DNA from 4 places in the Janthinobacterium sp. 64 genome. Region 1 is predicted to be linked to each of the others. Evidence: predicted binding sites of a transcription regulator. Region 1 holds the regulator's gene; each other region holds the start of a gene.
The links. The regulator LexA, encoded in region 1, represses DNA repair genes until DNA is damaged. The targets are predictions, from matches to a motif close to ACTGTATNNNNATACAGT.
Positions count from the first base shown of each region.

Region 2: dinB (DNA polymerase IV) is a predicted target of LexA. The motif match lies at 3,540-3,557, and genes of this name have one in related genera.
Region 3: imuA (translesion DNA synthesis-associated protein ImuA) is a predicted target of LexA. The motif match lies at 3,209-3,226, and genes of this name have one in related genera.
Region 4: imuA (translesion DNA synthesis-associated protein ImuA) is a predicted target of LexA. The motif match lies at 1,639-1,656, and genes of this name have one in related genera.

Region 1 is NZ_PHUG01000001.1:2,186,145-2,191,122, reverse strand. It holds gene purF (amidophosphoribosyltransferase) at 1-1,003, shown strand, start outside; gene CLU91_RS09605 (cystathionine gamma-synthase family protein) at 1,110-2,351, shown strand; gene lexA (transcriptional repressor LexA) at 2,418-3,053, opposite strand; gene rpsF (30S ribosomal protein S6) at 3,330-3,719, shown strand; gene priB (primosomal replication protein N) at 3,740-4,039, shown strand; gene rpsR (30S ribosomal protein S18) at 4,065-4,355, shown strand; gene rplI (50S ribosomal protein L9) at 4,383-4,838, shown strand; gene CLU91_RS09575 (replicative DNA helicase) at 4,974-4,978, shown strand, end outside.
Region 2 is NZ_PHUG01000001.1:3,510,784-3,515,761, forward strand. It holds gene CLU91_RS15425 (L-asparaginase) at 1-609, opposite strand, end outside; gene CLU91_RS15430 (asparaginase domain-containing protein) at 761-1,246, shown strand; gene CLU91_RS15435 (recombination-associated protein RdgC) at 1,325-2,221, opposite strand; gene dinB (DNA polymerase IV) at 2,338-3,519, opposite strand; gene CLU91_RS15445 (S9 family peptidase) at 3,663-4,978, shown strand, end outside.
Region 3 is NZ_PHUG01000001.1:2,338,246-2,343,223, reverse strand. It holds gene CLU91_RS10245 (GNAT family N-acetyltransferase) at 1-1,740, shown strand, start outside; gene CLU91_RS10240 (putative Na+/H+ antiporter) at 1,775-3,040, opposite strand; gene imuA (translesion DNA synthesis-associated protein ImuA) at 3,247-3,957, shown strand; gene CLU91_RS10230 (Y-family DNA polymerase) at 3,887-4,978, shown strand, end outside.
Region 4 is NZ_PHUG01000002.1:86,124-91,101, reverse strand. It holds gene CLU91_RS26870 (Y-family DNA polymerase) at 1-841, opposite strand, end outside; gene imuA (translesion DNA synthesis-associated protein ImuA) at 858-1,628, opposite strand; gene CLU91_RS26860 (hypothetical protein) at 2,360-2,605, opposite strand; gene CLU91_RS26855 (hypothetical protein) at 2,602-3,378, opposite strand; gene CLU91_RS26850 (glyoxalase superfamily protein) at 3,645-3,899, shown strand; gene CLU91_RS28080 (hypothetical protein) at 4,494-4,978, opposite strand, start outside.

The DNA of each region.
Region 1 (4,978 bases):
CGCCGGCGTGGGCTTGCTGGCCTTCCGCGATCCGCACGGCATCCGTCCCTTGTGCCTGGGCATCAATGAAACGGAGCAGGGTCCTGAATACCTGATCGCTTCCGAATCCGTGGCCCTGGAAGGCATGGGCTTCCGCTTCGTGCGCGACATTGGTCCCGGCGAAGCCGTCTTCATCGATGCCGACAAGAAATTGCACAGCGCCCAGTGCGCCGACAATGCCAGCCTGAACCCCTGCGTGTTCGAATTCGTCTACCTGGCCCGTCCCGACTCCGTCATCGACGGCGCCTCGGTGTACGCCACGCGCCTGAAAATGGGTGAATACCTGGCTGAAAAGATCCGTGCCGAATTGCCTGACGTGCATATCGACGTGGTCATGCCGATTCCCGATTCCTCGCGTCCGGCCGCCATCCAGCTGGCACTGGCGCTGAACCTGGAATACCGCGAAGGCTTCATCAAGAACCGCTACATCGGCCGCACCTTCATCATGCCGGGCCAGGCGGCGCGCAAGAAATCCGTGCGCCAGAAGCTCAACGCGATCCCGTCCGAATTCAAGGATAAAGTCGTGCTGCTGGTCGACGATTCCATCGTGCGCGGCACCACCAGCCGTGAAATCGTGCAGATGGCGCGCGAAGCGGGCGCGACGAAAGTCATCTTCGCCTCGGCCGCGCCACCGGTGATTTACCCGAACGTGTACGGCATCGACATGCCGACGCGCGATGAGCTGATCGCCTATGGCCGCACGACGGAAGAAGTGTGCCGCGAAATCACGGCCGATTACCTGGTGTACCAGGATATCGGCGCGCTGAAGCAGGCGATCGCCGACGTCAACCCGGCGCTCACCAACTTCGAGGCGTCGTGCTTCGATGGCGTGTACGTGACGGGCGACGTGTCGCAGGAGTATCTGGACCGCCTGGAATATGCGCGCCACCATCCGAAGGCGGCAGCGCCCGAAGATACGCCGCGTTCCCAGCTGAACCTGAACCTGGCAACAACGGAAGCATAAGTACCTGCCCGGCCGATGCCGGGCTTTTTTTCGGGGTCGGACCTTCAGGTCTGACCCCGGCATTTGCCTTGGGTTACGCGGCAAATCGAACTCCGGAACTTCCACCATGACCACCAAAAAAACCTACGGCTTTACCACCACCATCCTGCATAACGACCGCCGCAAGGGCATCGAGCACGGCTCGCTGCACAAGCCCGTGCATACTTCCGTTGCCTTCGGTTATGCCGACGCGCGCCAGCTCGCTTCCGTGTTCCAGGGCAAGGAGCCGGGTTTCCGCTACGGCCGCCAGGGTAACCCGACGGTGTCCGCGCTGGAAGACAAGGTCAACCAGATGGAAGACGGCGTGTCCACCTTGTGTTTCGCCACCGGCATGGGCGCCATCGGCGCCGTGGTGCAATCGCTGCTGCGTGCGGGCGACCATGTGGTGTCGTCGGCCTTTTTGTTTGGCAACACCAACAGCCTGTGGCAAACGGTGACGGGGCAGGGCATCGCCGTGACGTTCGTCGACGCCACCGATGTCGCCAACGTGGCGGCCGCCATCACGCCGGCCACGCGCATCGTGTTTGTGGAAACCATCGCCAACCCGCGCACGCAGATCGCCGACCTGAAGAAAATCGGCGACCTGTGCCGCGAGAAGGGCATCCTGTACATCGTCGACAACACGATGACCACGCCGTACCTGTTCCGCCCGAAAGCGGTGGGTGCGGGCCTGGTGGTCAATGCGCTGACGAAATCCATCGGCGGCCACGGCAATGCGCTGGGCGGCAGCTTGACGGATACGGGCGTGTTCGACTGGACGCAGTACCCGAACATCTTTGAAAACTACAAAAAGGCGGCGCCGGCGCAGTGGGGCATCGCGCAAATCCGCGCCAAGGCCTTGCGCGATTTCGGCGCATCGCTGGGCCCGGAAGCGGCGCACCATATCGCCGTCGGCGCGGAAACCATGGCCTTGCGCATGGACCGCACCTGCTCGAACGCCCTGGCGCTGGCCACCATGCTTGCCGCCGACCCGCGTGTAGCGGCCGTGCACTACCCGGGTTTGCCAGTGCACCCGCAGCACGCGCTGGCGACGGACTTGTTCCGCAGCTATGGCTCGCTGTTCAGCTTTGAATTAAAAGACGGTATCGACTGCTTCGATTTCCTCAATCGCCTGAATCTGGCCATTCCAGCGAGCAACCTTGGTGACACGCGCACCCTCGTCATTCCCGTCGCGCACACGATCTTTTATGAGATGGGCGCCGAGCGCCGCGCCAGCATGGGCATTGCCGAGTCCTTGATCCGCGTGTCGGTGGGTATTGAGGATGAGGCCGATTTGCTCGAGGATTTCCGTAGCGCCCTGGATGTATAAAACGCCTGGACAATAAAAAAGGGCCGCAACAGTCATGCTGTTGCGGCCCTTTTTGCATGTACTTGATTAATGCCAGCTGCGCATCAGTCCCACCGCCAAACCTTCCAACGCAAACTCGTCTTCCGGCGACACGGTGATCACCTTGAAGTCGGGGTTTTCCGGCAGCAGTTCGATGACGGAACCCGTTTTTTTGTAGCGCTTGACGGTGACTTCGTCGCCGATGCGGGCCACGACGATCTGGCCATTCTTGGCGCTGTCGACCTTTTTCACGGCCAACAAGTCGCCATCCATGATGCCGGCGTCGCGCATGGACCAGCCGCGCACCTTCAGCAGGAAGTCGGGCTTGGCCGAGAACAGGGCCGGGTCCACGTTGTAGCTCGCTTCCAGGTTTTCCTGTGCCAGGATGGGCGAGCCTGCCGCCACCCGGCCGATCAGGGGCAGCGACATCAGCAGTGCTGCCGGCACCTTCGATGCCGGCGCTTCAGCGGCCGCACCGATCAGGCGGATGCCGCGCGAAGTGCCGGGCGAAATCTCGATCGCGCCCTTGCGGGCCAGGGCCTGCAAATGCTCTTCGGCCGCATTGGCCGATTTGAAACCCAGTTCATTGGCGATTTCGGCACGGGTGGGTGGAAAACCCGTGTTTTCAATCGCGTCCTTGATCAGGTTCAGGATTTGTTCTTGTCGTGCTGTCAGCTTGATCATGAGCGGTGGGTGCATACTAAAATGCTGTCTATATGAACAGTCTGTATTTTTGTACAGTATCGCCCACTATGCAAGGGGATTTCCGCTATTTGCGCGAATTTCGTGCGAAATACTGGAATGGGCAGGAAAAAACGCCTGGCCTGCCCCGTGCGCGGGCCGCTTGTTGAAGGAATGATTGAAACGTTTGCAAAAGGCGGTTATAATCTTCGGCTGACCTTCCCACACCCGTCTTGACGCCGGGGTGGGCGATTATCAATCCGACCTGAAGGAGTTTGCATGCGTCATTATGAAATAGTCTTTATCGTCCATCCGGACCAAAGCGAGCAAGTGCCCGCGATGATCGAACGCTACAAAGCCAGCGTAACCACCCGCGGCGGTTCGGTTCACCGCGTGGAAGATTGGGGCCGCCGTCAAATGGCTTACTCGATCCAAAAGCTGCCTAAAGCACACTACATCTGCCTGAACATCGAATGCGACAACGAGACCCTGGTCGAGTTGGAAACAGCATTCAAATTCAATGATGCCGTGTTGCGTCACCTGACCGTTAAAATGAAGAAAGCTGAAACAGCTCCTTCGCCGATGATGAAATCGGTACAACGCGAAGACGCGGCCAAAAGCCACCGCACCGAAGCACCAGCAGCCGCTCCTGCCGCAGCCGCCGCTTAATTCTTGACCAGGATCGTGCGCTGAACCAGCTACAAGTTACCGCCATCATTGCCGAGCGCGAAATATTGCGCTATACCCCGGCAGGGTTGCCGATTGTGAATGCAGTATTGCAACACAGTTCGCAGCAGATGGAAGCAGGGATTGCCCGTTTGACCGAGTTTGATGTTGCCGCGCTAGCCGCTGGCGAAATTTCAGGCCGGTTCAGCCAGGCAAGCTTGGGCGGGGTGTATCAGTTCACGGGTTTCCTGGCCAGGAAGAGCCGCAACAGCAAGAGTTTGGTGTTTCACATCATTGATTTTAGTGCAGTCAATTCTGACTAGCGCATTTTAGATACAGGAGCCTGACATGGCATTCGGTAAAAAGTTCGACAAAAATAAGCTCAAGCTTAAAGAAAAACGCAAACAGCAAAACCCTTTGTTCAAACGTAAGAAGTTCTGCCGCTTCACCGCAGCGCACGTTGAGCAAGTCGACTACAAAGACGTCGACACGCTGAAAGACTTCGTCCAGGAAAACGGCAAGATCATGCCAGCACGCCTGACCGGTACCAAAGCGCACTACCAGCGCCAAGTCGACACCGCAATCAAGCGCGCTCGCTTCCTCGCGCTGCTGCCATACACCGATCTGCACCACGCTTAATCGGTCAGATATTCCTGGAGAAGAACTATGCAAATCATTCTGTTAGAAAAAGTTGTTAACGTCGGTAACCTCGGCGAAGTCGTCAAAGTCAAAGACGGTTACGCACGTAACTTCCTGATCCCGCAACGCCTGGCACGTCGTGCCACGGCAACCGCTGTGGCTGAATTCGAAGTCAAGCGCGCCGAACTGGAAAAAGCTGCTGCCGCCAAACTGGCCGCATCGCAAGCCCAGGGCGAAAAACTGAGCGGCCTGACCGTTCAAGTTGCTCAAAAAGCTGGTGTTGATGGCCGTCTGTTCGGTTCCGTCACCAACTTCGACATCGCTGAAGCGCTGACCAAGCAAGGTTTTGCTGTTGAAAAAGCACAAATCCGCATGCCTACCGGCCCGCTGAAGATCGTTGGCGAGCACAACGTTTCGGTTGCTCTGCACACCGACGTGGTCGTGGAAGTTGTTATCGCTGTCGTACCAGACGCGAACGCGTAATTGTCTGCGGGCCTGGCCCGCAAGCATTGCCGCACGATGAAAAGCCGGGTTCGCCCGGCTTTTTTGTGGCCTTTTTTTCGCTCATTTTCAGCCCTTTATTTTTGCCAGCACGCCGAAGCGGGTATAATTCGCGCCATGAA
Region 2 (4,978 bases), 1.3 Mb from region 1:
GGGCGGCATGTCGGGCAAGGGCTCGCCTGGCGTGCGCTGCATGTCCAGGCTGTACATATAGTGGGGTAACAGAGCGTCGCAGACGCGGCCGAACCAGTCGCTATGGTCGTCGTCACGTCCCAGCGCCTGCGCCAGGCCCTGCGGGTCGAAACGGGCCAGGGCGTCGATCAGCTCGCCAGTGGTGGCGCCGGGCGTATCGCCCCAGCCCATCACGGGGTTGACGTTGTAATCGGCGCCCGAACCGTACCAGCCTTCGCGCCAGGGCCGCTGCATCCAGTCGCGCGGCCCCGTAAACAAATGCCAGCGCCAGTGCAGGCCGGACGGCTTGGGCCAGGAATACAGATACAGTTTTTGATAGCCGGCCTGGTGCAGCTCGCGCACCATGGCCATCAGGCGCGCATGCGGCATGCGGTCGGGCGGCGCGCGGCGAAACAGGATCGCTTCGCCATCGGCAAACTGCACGTCGTCTGTCGACAGGTTCAGGTCCAGGGTGCGCGCTTCGCTGCCGAAACGGGCGGCGATCCAGCCCGTCAGCAGATTGACGGACGTGATGACGCCATAGCCGCGGTGGCGGTGAAAAATGACGGTGCCGGGAGCGAGCGCTTTCATACGGAGTCGGGGTGGCAGACAAACAAAGAAACCAGTGTACTCACAGATGGCCAAATTTTCCAGTTGCGATCCGCCGCGGCCCACCATTCACGCAAGGCACACAATCCACGCTATCATGCGCGTCATTCTCCACTGACATCGTGACCACATCATGACTTTGCGCATACTCGCCACCGGCGGCACTTTCGACAAACACTACAACGAATTGAACGGTACCCTGGGCTTTTCCGACAGTCATTTGCCGGCAGCGATTGCCCGCGCGCGCATGACGGCACCCGTGGCCCTGGAGCAACTGCCCCTGCTCGATTCGCTCGACATGCAGGATGCGGACCGCCAGCGCGTGCTGGCCTCATGCCGCGCGGCGCACGAGAAAGCCATCGTCATCATCCACGGCACCGACACCATGCGCGAGACGGCGCAAGTGCTGGGCGCGGCGAACCTGCAGCAAACGGTGATTTTGACGGGCGCCATGATTCCCTACGAAATCGACAACTCCGATGCCCTGTTCAACCTGGGCTTTGCTTGCGGCGTGGCGCAAACCTTGCCAGCGGGCGTGTACGTGGCCATGAATGGCCAGATCTTCGCCTGGGACAATGTGCAAAAGAACCGCGCCGCCGGCGTGTTCCAGCCTTTGTAAGCCGCTGCCAGGACAGGGCTAACAGTACAGGCGAAAAAAAGGAGCCGCAGCTCCTTTTCCGTACCGATATATCTGCGTTTATGCAGTCGCTTCGCCGCCCAATGCTTCGACCACATCGGCCATCAGCTTGGAGAGCTCGCCCGTCATCAGCATCACGTCGCCGTCGAAACGCTCGTCGTCGTTCTTCGTGCTCGATTCCGTTTCCTTGATCACGTCCAGCGGCTTGACGCTCTTGATGGCCAAGGACTCCGTCAGCACAAACGAGATCTTGTCGTTCCACGTCATGGCCAGGCGCGTGCACTGCTTGCCGGCCGCGATGTGGCGACGCACGTCGTCCGCTTCCAGGGTGTGGCGCACGTAGCGCACGGTGGCCTTGCTTTCGCCCGTGGCGCGCAATTCCGTGTCCATGTCGACCGTGAAGCCGGCAGGCGCATCGTCGGCCTGCAGCCATTCCGTCATCACCGCCACGGGCGAACGCTGCACGCGCAAGCTTTCCAGCGGCAGTTTATCCACGGCCTTCAACAACAGCTTGATGACTTCATCGGCTTTCGCCGGGCTGGCGGCATCGACCACCAGCCAGCCATTGACGGGGTCGATCCACGTCCAGACGTTGCTGCGGATGCTGAAGGCGCGCGGCAGCAGCTCGTCGGCCACGCGTTCCTTCAATTCCTTCATGGCTTTTTTACCGGGTGCAAAGCCTTGCGCTTCTTCCATCTCGGCAGCGCGGGCCTTGGCCACCTGGTTGATGACGGTCGCTGGCAACAGTTTCTTTTCCGTGCCCAGCAAGATCAGCATCTGCTTGTTGACCACGTGGACCAGGCCACCGTTCGGGCGTGGCGTATCCCAGCCCTGGCGCATCAGATCCATGCTGGTCGCCGGCGTAAATTTGTTCGAGGACAAGGCCTCTTCCAGTTGTTCTGGCGTATAAGCCCATGGTGCGGGCAGGCGGTAAATCTGAAGATTCTTGAACCACATAGTTTTTGTCTTCCGTTTGTTTCAGTAGTGCCAGGGGAACGCCATTCTACACTTTCGACGTAAAAATGCCGTCAAAAGCGCGGTCCGGCGCGGTATGTATCTTGCAGGAAACGCCGCTAGAGGCGGGGAAACAGCTCCGCCTGGGCTGGCGCCTGCCGCATCACCACGGCCGGATCGGACAAGGCCGAGATGCGCACGCCCAGCAGGCGGATTTTCTTTTCAAATGGCACGCGTCGCAGGCAGTCGCGGCTGGCGCGCAGGATGGCGGCGGCGTCTGCCGTGGCGCTGGGCAGGGTGATGTCGCGCGTGACGGTGCTGAAATCCTCGAAGCGCAGCTTGATGCCCACCGTGCGCCCCGCCAGCGATTGTTTATCGAGGTCGCCCGCCACGCGCGTGCACAGGCTTTCCAGCTTTTCCGACAGGGTGGCGCGGTCGCGCACCACCTGCAAGTCGCGCTCGAACGTCGTCTCGCGGCTGACGGACTTGGTTTCCCTGCTCGTCTGCACGGGCCGCTCGTCGATGCCCAGCGCCGCCTGGCGCAGCCAGCCCGTGTACAGGTCGCCAAATTGCGTGCGCAGCATGGCCATGTCGGCCCGCGCCAGCTCGCCGATGGTATTGACACCCAGCGCTTCCAGCTTGGCCGTCGCCTTCGGGCCGATGCCATTGATCTTTTTTGCAGGCAAAGGCCAGACCCTGGTTTCGACATCCTCGGGCGACAAGATGGTGAGTCCGTCGGGCTTTTCCAGGTCGGAACAGATTTTTGCCAGCAATTTGTTGGGCGCCAGGCCGACCGAACACGACAGGCCCGTCGCCTCGAACACGGCCGCCTTCAGGCGCGCCGCCATGGCCGGCGCCTGCTCGCCATATTCGGTGAGGTCGACATAGATTTCATCGATGCCCACGTTCTGGATGATGGGGCACAACTGGGCCACGGCTTGCTTGAAGCGGGCCGAATACTCGCGGTAAGCCTCGAAATCGGCCGGCAGCAGGATGCTGTCGGGCGCCAGTTTCGCCGCTTTCATGATGCCCATGGCGGAAAACACGCCAAACGCGCGCGCCGCGTAGGTCGAGGTGGTGACGACGCCGCGCCCCACGTAGTCGCGCATGCGCGCAAACTGCCGCGTGCCGTCCCTCTGCAGCACCGGTTGCTGCAAGCGCCCGCCGCCGATGACGACGGCTTCGCCGCACAGTTCCGGATATTTCAACAGTTCCACGGAAGCAAAGAAGGCGTCCATGTCCAGGTGGGCTATCCAGCGGCGGGCGGGTGGCTCGGGTAGGGGGGAGGCAGATGTGGTCAAGGACACCTCGCGGCAGCGATACTGTAGTTATATACAGTATCGCTGGAAATGTCCGCGGATGCAAGTTGAAACGCACGCGCACGGCGGTTGCTTTTCTCAATGGCAAGATTACAATCCTGACACAACTATTCAAAGGAGTCGCCTTGTCCATCACCCATCACGCTGCGCGCCGCCGGTCCGCCTGGTTATCCATCCTGCCGGCCCTGCTGTTGTGCACCCTGGCGCCATCCGCGCTGGCCGACACCACCACCGTTGCCACGCCCACCGCGCCGGTCGCCGCCAGGACGGCCTGGCAGGAAACGCGCCACGGCACGGTCGTCACGGACGACTACCGCTGGCTGCAAAAGAAAACCGATCCTGCCGTGATCGACTACCTGAATGCGGAAAACGCCTACACGGCCGCCGTCACGGCCCCGATCCAGCCGCTGGCCGACAAGGTCTACGCCGAGATCAAGGGACGCATGCAGGAAGTGGACCTGTCCGTGCCTGCGCGCCAAGGCAATTTCTACTATTACACGCGCACGGAAGCGGGCAAGCAATACCCGCTTCACTGCCGCCGCCCTGTCGGCGCACATGGCGCCTACGATGCGCAGGCAGCGGAGGAAATCCTGCTGGACCAGAATCAACTGGCCGAAGGCCACAAATTCTTTGCCGTGCGCGCGTTTGCCATCAGCCCGAATGAGCAATTGCTGGCCTACACCACCGACACGACGGGTTTCCGCCAGTACGAACTGCATGTGAAGGATTTGAAGACGGGCAAGTTGCTGGGCGATACCATGCCCCGCGTGACGTCCCTGGCCTGGGCGGCGGACAATACCACCCTGATGCTGGCGCAGGAAGACGCCACCACCAAGCGTTCGGACCGCTTGTTCCGCCTGGCCCTGGGCGGCACGCAGCAGCAGGTGTACCACGAGCCGGTGGAACAATTCGCTATCGGCGTGAGCCGCACGCGCGATCATCGCTACTTTATGCTCACCGCGCGCAGCACGGATACCAGTGAAGTGCTGCTGCTGCCAACGAGCAAGCCGCAAGGCAGCTTCCAGTCCGTGCTGAAGCGCGAAAAAGGCCACCGCTACGGCATCGAACACCGCGACGGCCAGCTGTTTATTCTGACCAACAAGGACGCGAAGAATTTCCGCGTCGTCAGCGCGCCGGTGGCTGCCCCGCAGCAAAAGAACTGGAAACCGGTGGTGCCGCACAACAAGGATGCCGTGATCCAGTCCATCGACGTGTTCCAGGGCTACCTGGTGGTGATGGAAAAGGCGCGTGCCCTGAACCGCGCGCGCATCCTTGACTTTGCGCACAAGAACTGGAAGACGGTGCAGTTCGACGACCCCGTCTACCTGGCCACGGCGGCCGGCACGCCAGAATTTACCGCCACGCAATTTCGCATGTCCTACCAGTCTCCCGTCACGCCGCCCACCGTCATCGACGTCAGCATGCAGGACGGCAAGCGCAC
Region 3 (4,978 bases), 150 kb from region 1:
GGCCCCTTGCCGGCCATCGCCTGTGAAGCGATCGGGCAGTGGGGCGCGGCGCTCGACGACGTGCGGCGCAACGGCGGCGCGCCGTACGTCTCCATCCTGTGGGTGTGGGATGCGCAGCAGCTGTGCCATGACGCGCGTTTCAGCCCGACGGGCGGCGCCGGGCGCTACACGATAGGCCGCTACGCCATCGGCGGCACGACCTTGCACATCAACTCGCTGCGCGCGCTGGCGCTGGACTTTGCGCCGGCCCGCTTCGGCATCCTCGATACCCTGCATGCGCAGCGCTACTTCGCTACCCTGTCCGATTATTTTCGCATCCTCATCATGTGCGAATACGGCGGCATGTATATGGATGTCGATACGGTGCCGCACAATCCGGCGACGATTTTCCTGATGAAGCCGGAAGTGCCCGACTACTTCCAGCGCAACGCTGATGACAGCGAAGCGCGTCGGCATGTCAGCTGGATGAATCTGTTTCTCGATGAAACGGGCATGCTGATCGCCAAGAGGAACGATGCGGCGCTGCGCGTGATCCAGCGCAATGTGAACCTCGCCTATGCGGGCATCACTGCGCAGGTTCCCCGTTCCTGCCCGCAATTCGAAGCGCAGCTGTTCGGCCAGTTTTATGCCGAATGGAAGAAGAACCTGGGCGTGACTGTGCTCAGCCATGCCGAGTTCTACCAGCGCTATTGCGTGCTGTATGACGGTGTGCGCGAAGCGGTGGCGGGCGGCATCCGCGGCATGCGCTTGCTGGACGATATCATTACCGACATGCACATCCCCTTGAGCGACGAAGAGCGGCGCGCATATGCGCGCTGCGTGGCGCGGCTCGATGAACTCGGCTGGCAACTCGACGATCCTTTGCGCCTGCCCGACATCGTCGACGTGTTCGACATCGAGGAAGTGCCGCGCATGGCGTATGCGGCCCAGTTGCGGGCCGACATCGAGCATTTTCATTATTACTCGGTGTTGTCGGACGACCCGCAGCTCGACCGTGCGAATAGCGTCTTTTGCCGCTACCTGCTGGCCCACCGTGCGCAGCAGATTGCCGCTGGCAACTTCTGGCGCCCGACCGTAGGCCGCCACGGCAGCCGCATGCCGGCCATCGGCGATGCGGCCCCGCCAGGTGACGAGGCGCAGGCGGACTTGCTGTCGCATGCGCCGCTCACGCTGGTGCCGGGCGAACTGCTGGACGACGAGACGAAGAACCGCATGGCCAAATTGCTGTTTGCCACCAGCTACCTCGAATACTGCTCGTTCGGCAATAAACTCAATCTGCAATTCGTCGAACTGCAGCGGCGGCAGAACATCGACCCGTATCTGGCGCACATCCACGGCCTGCATGACGAGGACGGGCGCTTCATCGGCTTTTTCACGGCCGCGACGATGGACGAGTTCCAGGCCTGCGGCGCCGTGTCATATTACCGCGACGACATGAAGGCGCTCGACGATGCGTATGACGCCTTCGTGCTCGCGCATGCGCGCGCCGACGACTGTTTCGTCAGCAGCCTGGCCATCGACGAGAAATACCGGGGCCAGGGCTTGTTCCGGCAAATGTTCCATGAAATCGGCGACCTGGCCAGCCGCAAGGGCTGTGCGCGCATCACCCTGACGGTGTGGGAAAAGAGCGAAGCGCTGCAGGTGTATCTGCACAAGGGGTTTCGCAGCGTGGGCACGTTCGACTATGCCTACAGCCTGTTCTATGACCGGCTGCATTTCCTCGTGTATGAAGGCGATTAAAGCGGCGGCCAGGGTGGCCGCCGCACTGCGGTGACTACAAAGCCAGGAAGGCCAGGGCCGCCACGGCCGTCGGCAGCAGGGCGCCAGCCAGCAGGCCGACGGCGCCGATCGATTCATCCTTGAAGCCGCGGCGCAGCAGGGCCACGCCGGCCGGGTTCGGCGCGTTGGCGATGACGGTCAGGCCGCCACCGGCCACGGCGCCGGCCATCAGCATGTATTTTGCTTCGTCCGTCATGCCGACGATCAGCGAACCGAGGTAAGTGAGGGCGGCATTGTCCGTGATCGCCGTCAAGCCCAGGGCGCCGAAGAACAGGGCCAGCGGTTTCAGGCTGGAGACGATGGGCTGCAACCACCATTGCTGCATGCCGCCCAGTACCACCAGGCCGCCGAGGAAGAAGCCGACCAATAAACCTTCTTTGAGGATCAGCGGGCTTTGATAACGCTCATACGCTTGCACGAAGCCGAGGAAGAACAGGAATAGGCCGAAGAACAGCACGGGATGGTGCGCCAGGGCCACCACGCCGCCCAGCACGATCATGTGCACGAGGCTGATGGCCAGCGGCACTTTCGGCGCTTCCACTTCGCCGGCCTTCGGCTTGATGTCGGAGGTGTTGCTGTGCAGGTATTTACGCAGCAAGATGCTCACGCCCGTGGCATTGACCAGCACGGCGATGGCGGCCTTCCAGCCGAAATGGCTGGCCATGTAGGCGCTGTCCCAGTTCCACGTGGTGGCCACCATCAGCACGGGCGGCGCCGCGTACGAAGTCAGGGTGCCGCCGATGGAAACGTTGACGAACAGCACGCCCAGCGCGCCATATTTCAGCCATTCGGGGATGCCCGGACGGAAGATTTGCGGCGCCAGCATCAGCGCGGCCAGGGTCATGGCGGCCGGTTCCGTGATCATCGAGCCCGTCAGGGGCACGAGCGCCAGTCCCAGCCAGACGAGGGCCAGTTCCGTGCGCAGCGGCATCACGCGCGCCACGCCCTTGAGCAGGCGCTGCACGGCGTCGAGCACGGGGCGCGAAGCGGCCACCACCATGACGACAAAGACGAACAGCGGTTCCGTGTACTGGCGCGATTCGGCGTACTCGATGGCCGCCTCGCCGCCCGAGACAAAGGCCATGATGATGATCAATATAAAGGCCCAGAAGCCGAACACGACTTCCACTTCGCCCAGCAGGTGCAGCAGGCCCGCATGGCGGGGATGGCGGTTCGCCAGGGTTTCAAACGACTTGGCGGCGAAGGTGTGGATGAGCGCAAGGCCGAAGACGATGGCGCTGATGAGTTGGATGGTGGTCAAATGCGTTTCCTTATGGACGAAGGGAGCCGACTGGTACTTTGCCAGACGGTAAGGAGAGTGCTTATGGTACAGCAATCGATGCCAAAAACGGGGTTTTTCGGACATGGCGGAGCGGCCCCTGGCACGCGATCTGACAGATAAACCTTGCCAAAAGCGGGGCCGGATAGTACTGTATATGCATACAGTATTCTTCTATCTAGCCAATGATGCAACATTCTCAATTGATGGCCTCGCCGGAAGCCTTGCACCCGTCTTTATGGCGCGCATCGCAGCTGGGGCAGGGGGCCACGCGCTGCCTGGACACGGGCTTTGCCGCCCTGTCGGCGCAACTGCCCGGCGGCGGCTGGCCCAGCGGCAGCCTGATCGACCTGCTGGTGCAGCAGGCGGGCAGTGGCGAATTGCGGCTGCTGGCGCCCGCGCTGGCGCAGCTGCCGGGCTTGCCCATCGTGCTGCTGCAGCCGCCCCATCCGCCGCAGGCGCTGGCTCTGGCCGCGCAGGGTCTGGCGCCGTCGCAACTGCTGTGGCTCAAAAGCGCCGGCAGCAAGGATGCCCTATGGGCGGCAGAAAACATCTTGCGCAGCGGCAGTTGCGGCGCCTTGCTGTTCTGGCAGCCGCACGTGCGCGCTGACAGCCTGCGCCGGCTGCACCTGGCCGCGCAAGGCGGCAACACCTTGTTCTGCATGCTGCGCCCCTTGCACGGCGCGCAGGATGCGTCGCCGGCGCCGCTGCGCCTGTCCGTGCGCCCGGCCGCCGGCGGCATCGAAATCGGCTTCATCAAGCGCCGGGGACCGCAGCGCGATGCGCCCCTGTTCCTGCCCCTGCAACCTCCTTCATTACTGTTACGCCATGCGACTCTGGATCGGCCTGTGCCTGCCCCGGCTTCCGCTCGAAGTGTTTTGCCCGCGCTGGTCGGCTGACCAGCTGGGCGTGGTGCTGGAGCAGGAGCAAGTGATGGCCCTGTCGCCGCTGGCGCGGGCGGCAGGCATCCGGCCGGGCATGCGCCGCGCCGGTGCGCTGATGCTGGCGCCGCAGGCGCGCCTGCACGAACGCTCGCTTGAACTGGAAGCGCAGGCCCTGCAAGCGGTGGCGCTGGCGCTGCTGCAATACTCGCCGCTGGTGGCGCAGGGCGAAGAAGCGACCTTGCTGGTCGACGCGGGGGCCAGCCTGCGCCTGTTTGGCGGCGTGCGCGCCCTGTGCCGGCAGATTGCGGCCAGCTTGCGCGCGCTCGGCTACACGGCCCAGCTGTCGTGCGCGCCCACGGCGCGCGGCGCCTGGCTGCTGGCGCGCGCCGGCACGCGCCGGGGCCGGACCTTGAGCATGGCCAGTCTGGTGCGCCGCCTCGACCGCCTGCCGTGCGCCCTGCTGCCGCCCGCGCGCCCTTACCTGGATTGGTTCGAGGGCATCGGCTGCCGCACCCTGGGGCAGCTGCGCCACTTGCCCCGGCCCGGCTTGCAGCGCCGCTGCGGCGCCGCCGTGCTGGACATGCTCGACGACGCGCATGGCCACAGCACGGAACTGTTTGTGTGGATTGAGGCGCCGCCCACGTTCCGCGCCAGCCTGGAATTGTTCGACCGCGTCGAGCACGCCGACGCGCTGCTGTTCGGCGCGCGCCGCCTGCTGCAGCAAATGACGGGCTGGCTGTGCGCGCGGCAATTCGCCGTCGAGCGCATACAGCTGCTGCTGGCGCACGAGCGGGGCAGGGTGGCGCGCCCGCCCACCGTCATCGACCTGGCGCTGGGCGAGGCCGTCTGGCGCGACGAGCACCTGGTGCGCCTGCTCAAGGAGCGCCTGGCGCAGCTGGTGCTGGAGGCCCCCGTGATCGGCCTGACCCTGGAAGCGCTGCAGGTGCAGCCGATGGCGCCGCCCAGCGAGAGCCTGTTTCCCGAGCCGGGCGGCACGCCGCAGGAGCGCCAGCGTTTGCTGGAATTGCTGGTGGCG
Region 4 (4,978 bases), on a different contig from region 1:
CGCGCCAGGTCGGCTCTGCCAATCCGATCTCGATCGGCGTAGGTGGGATCGCAGTTTTCCCGCGTTCGTGCTCCAGCAGCAGAACAAAAACGCTCACAGCCTGCTGGCGCGCGACTAGCCATCCAACGAATTGCTGCAGCAGGCCAGTGGCGCCGTCCAGCAGGGCATCGGCGTGTTCGATCCGGTCAAAAGTCTCGATGCGCGCTGAAAAAGTTTCGGGAATGGCGATCCATTCAAACAATTCAGGAGCGAGCCCATAGGCACGGTCGAGCTCATCGAGCACGTGCTTGTTCATCCTGCGCTGGATGCCCGGGCGGGGCAGGCGCCGGAGTGCCGCCAGATGATCCGCGCCAATATCCGTTAGCCATTCGAGGTGATTCGCCGTGCTGGGCAGATAGGCGCAGGGCATGCGGTCGAGCTGGCGCTCCAGTGAGCGCATGTGCACCGTGCGCCGCAGAATGATCTGGCGTTTGACCGGCTGCCAGCGCGACAGCAGCCAGGCCCCCATGGCCGTCGGGGCCGTGCCGAGCTGCGCGGTCATCCCAATCGCTTGCAGGGCAGTGCGAATGCGCCGGCTGATCGCGGCTCGCCCGTTAAATAGGCGCAAGCTGGCGGTCACGTCCAGCAGCAGGCTGAAGTCGCCGGCATGCGCCACTTCCGGGGTGAACTGGAGGAGGGCGAGCGCGATGGCATTGCAGGCAATCTGTTCGCGCTCAAGGCTGCGCTCCAGGATGACGGTATCCGGCGAGACGGCCGCTACACCGCCGGGGCGCATGCCGACGCGCACGCCTTCGGCAAAGGCTTGCTGCGAGACTGTGATGATGCGGCCTTTCTCGACCACCGCATACGGCCCCGGCTCACACCAGCGCGGCCTGAGGCATTCGAGTGGCAACAGTGGGAGGTGTACGCTGAACCAGAACCGCATTTTGATCGTCCAAAAAACGTTGACGTGCCGGCATGTCAGCCAGCGGGATAAAGAGTGGCGCCTCATGATGTGGGCCACGCCGTTTAATGATGTGAGTGGAAATGCCACCGGCGGCGGGGCGCAATGCCAGGCGTAATGGCGCTGGTGACGCATCGGCCGCTGCGCTCATCGGCCGGACCAGCCAGAAGAACGTCTCGGTCGTCTGCGCCGCCAGATTGAGGCGCCGCAGTGCTTCGTCGCGGATATTGGTTTGCCACAGCAATACCGCACCGCAACTGCCATTGCGCAGGATCTGCTCGGTGGACCAAAGAGCATCGGCGGTGCTGGGCGCACGTATCCAGAGCAGGTTCGGGCAACTCAGGTCCATGAATTTGCAGGCGGCGGAGTTGGGCAAGTACGGCGGCTGCACCAGGGCGATCCGACGACGTTGCGATAGTTGCGCCAGCACTGGCCGCAACAAGTGCATTTCCCCGATACCCGCTTGCTGAACTAGCAACTCCGTGAAGGTCGATTGCGGCCAACCGTTGCCAGGAAGCTCACGATCCAAGATGCTATGACCGGTAGTGACGGTGCTGGTTGTTCCTCGGCTCAGTTCACTTGCTCGCCAGACGTCGCGCAACAGGGCGCTATTGGCCAGTGCGGTAGGGCTGCTACGTTGAAGGGAAGGTGAAAGCATGGTGTCTGGCGAGAGGATGTTGATCATTCTCAAAAATACTGTATATAAATACAGTATATGCTGAGGACGTCAAAAACTGCAAGGTCCATGAATTTCTTGAATTGTCAAAATTGACAGATGCGATGGCGCGAAAGGGTCAAGGTGACCCGTCGAAGCTCAAGCATGGTTTGCTTGTGCGCGGCAGGAGTCGCTACAGGGCAGAGGAGATAGACAGGTCAGACCCGATCTCGCCGTTGGATCAGGCAGCGACGAGATCGCAGGCCAGGCGCCTGGCAAGACACTCAGGGCCCTAATACGATCCATCGGTTGTTCATCGTCCGAAAACCATGGATGAGGAGAGTCTAAGTTACTGGTGGCGATTCATACATCGCGAGCACGAAACCCGGTGCAACCACGCCAGCGGGCTTTTGGCACACTAAAGTCCGAACGATGCAAGTGCACATGCATCGTGTCGTGATGCCAGAATGGATGTGCGCCGGCGAAACGGCGCAAGCGGAGGATATTAAAAATATGGCAGCGAAAAAAACTGGAACGCCAGGGACGAAGTGACCTATCTGGCTGGTATACAGAAGTACTGGATCGGCTATATGTTGAGCTTGTTCGGGAAGACGATACTCCTCCTCCTAGGAGGAGTTGTCTGCGCGGCAGCGAGCGTCGCTATTTGGCTTCCTTGGATCCTTGGCCGCCTTGGAGTATGGCGGTTGTGCGCTGCCGGAGGAGTTTCGCGCGCGAAAAATAAGCGGCCACTGGCCGCTTCCTTATGCTGACTTGGGCTTCCGGACGCTGGAAAATTCCGGAATGTCGATCGAAGACGGTCCGAACAAGCCCGAACGGGCATCCCGGCTGATGGCTTTGCCACCCAGCGTGACCCGGATCCGGCCCTGGGATGGCTTGACTTCACCAATGATCGGCGCACTCATGGAAGCAACCTTGGCGCGGCGAGCGGCCGCTGCCAATTTGTAGGCACTGTTCTGGGGCGGAGGCGTTTTCTTCAAGGCGGTCATGATTCAATCTCCGGTAGAGGGAGTGATTGATACAGGTAGTTTAGCAGAATCGCCCAACTTCGACTGTCGGCGCTCAAGTCGAAGCGCATATCCCGGCCCCGGCCGTGTACATTCCACCAGTTTTGGTCCACAGCAATAACCTCCTGGATAGTCCGGCAAGCACGCAGGGGCTCGGATGGTGCCATGTTTAGTTCGGCAGGTTCGAGTGGCGCGTCAAACCCGAATTTCGGCCATACAGCGAATCCAACGAAACCGTCCGGGTCGTCTGGGTCGATCGGTCCGTTTCCAGCTGCGAAAAGCGAAATGTGGCCAAAGCCTAGCCGGTAAGCCGAAATAGCCATCAGGCCGAATGCAACCGTGGCCATGCGTTCAGGCGCGTCGACGGCGAGTATCAGTCGGCGGATATAGAGCGCGTCGACGCGCAGGGATGCACCCTCGTCATCCCTGTAGGCGATGACACTGGTTTTCTCGTCTTCGGCCATGAAGAGGTTGTTCGACACGACCTCCAAGCCGGCAGGCGCCTCGCCGTGCTCCCTTGCTTCGAGCGCCCACACAATGGAGCCATCCGGGATCATGAACAGCCTGCCGGTCTCAGATTCGTCGAGGTCCAACCTGGGGCCGTCGAGTTGATCGATCGTGATCCCCTCGAGGCGGGAAACGCCATCGCGTTGATACAGCTCGCCCTGAAAATAGTCGCGGGCAATCTTCTGCCCGGCAAGAAGGGTTTCTGCAGGGGTCAAGTTGTCGCGGTCGAAGGGATCGTTCGGATTCATCGAGGCATTGTACTGAGATCGGCACGCGTCCAGTCAATATTTGGGAAGCACAATTACAGCCGGGAGGAGTGGGGGGCCTCTGGGCTACACAGAACTTGGCCGGGCGATCATGTCAGGGATGTAATGATTGCTGGCTACCGTGGCCTGCCGCACGCGCCGAAAGGGTACGATGAAGACGGGGAATATCCAGAACCCTTCCATATCGTGGTTTTTACCTATGGGCGGTCCGCAAAGTGTGCACCGGAAACACCGCCCGTGGAGAAACCATGGATACTCAACAACTCAAGCAGTTGGCCGGTTGTCTGCGCGCCCTTTTAGAAGACTCCGCTATCGAAATAGGGCACGGCCAGGCGCTGGACCTCAGCGCTTCGCTTGTAGGACTGCGAAATTGGCCAGAAGTTCAGGCCTTCCCCCGGCGCGTTGGCGCGCAGGAACTTGATTTGTTAGCTACAGCTCGCCTGGCATATCGGCTCGCCCACAAATACAAGCATGAAGTGAGTTCCGCAGACCTGCTGTTGTAAACCATTAGGTAACACAACTGGATTGAGATCCTCCAGCAATAGCGGCCATGAAGCAGGATAAATCAAGGTATAGTCGGCTTGTAAGATAGCTGCGCGCACCTTGCGCCAGTGCTGGCACAGCCCACGACCCTCTGCGCTTGGTCCACCAACATCATGATCCGGCAGCCAGCCGCCTCGCTCCCATAGTTGAGCTGCAAAAGATCATCTTCATGTCGATAGCTGCCGGGCGTGCCGTAGCGGGCAGCGACGGCGAAGGTGTTCTGGCCAATCAAATCATCCGGCGCACGATCCCCGCTGGCCGTGCATCCTGATGCAATGATGACGAACGCCTGCAAGCACAGCCTTCTCATTTTCCACTTTCAGGAGACGATTGGCCTCATCCTAACTCCCGACAGGACAAGTAGCTTTGCGGGAGAACAAGAGTACTGGCTGTATAAGAGTGGCGGATGATGCAATGATAATGCTTCTATTTACTTCTGGCCGCTAACAAAACTCAAATAGCAAATGCGGATTCACGTGTCCACTACCATCACCGAGTGATATACATAGGCCTGGAACGGGCGTGTGTGCGAGGCCCGCGCTGCTGCCACCTTGTCATGTGCCGAAGATCTCTTGGATTCGAGCGCTTATTTGTTGGCGGATATTGTTGCTGGACATGACTGGATCACCTGCATCAATGCAAAATTCGGCAGTAACGTCACTGCCAGAACCATTTTTAGAAAATGTCAGCTCGAGCCACATTGCCCCTGATTTTCCAGATATACCCGACGAGACAGTTTGAGCTAAATGGTAAAAAGCGCCGCTTTGCTTTTCATGCTTGTATCCCTGATCAACCAGGTAAGTTCGATCAACCATTTTGCGGTAAAACGTGATCTGTTCAAGTGACTTAAAGCCGAAACGGGCCATTGCGCGTCCATAAAGTGTATCAACGTCGACGCTACTTTTATGAATCGGCAGTACCGTGCATCCCGATTCTTTGGAGTAGGTGGTGGCTGAAATTTTATCGGGATATAAATTACCTGGGCGCACTTGGGAAGGCATAGCTATATTGGTATCGATATTTAATAAACCATTGAGTG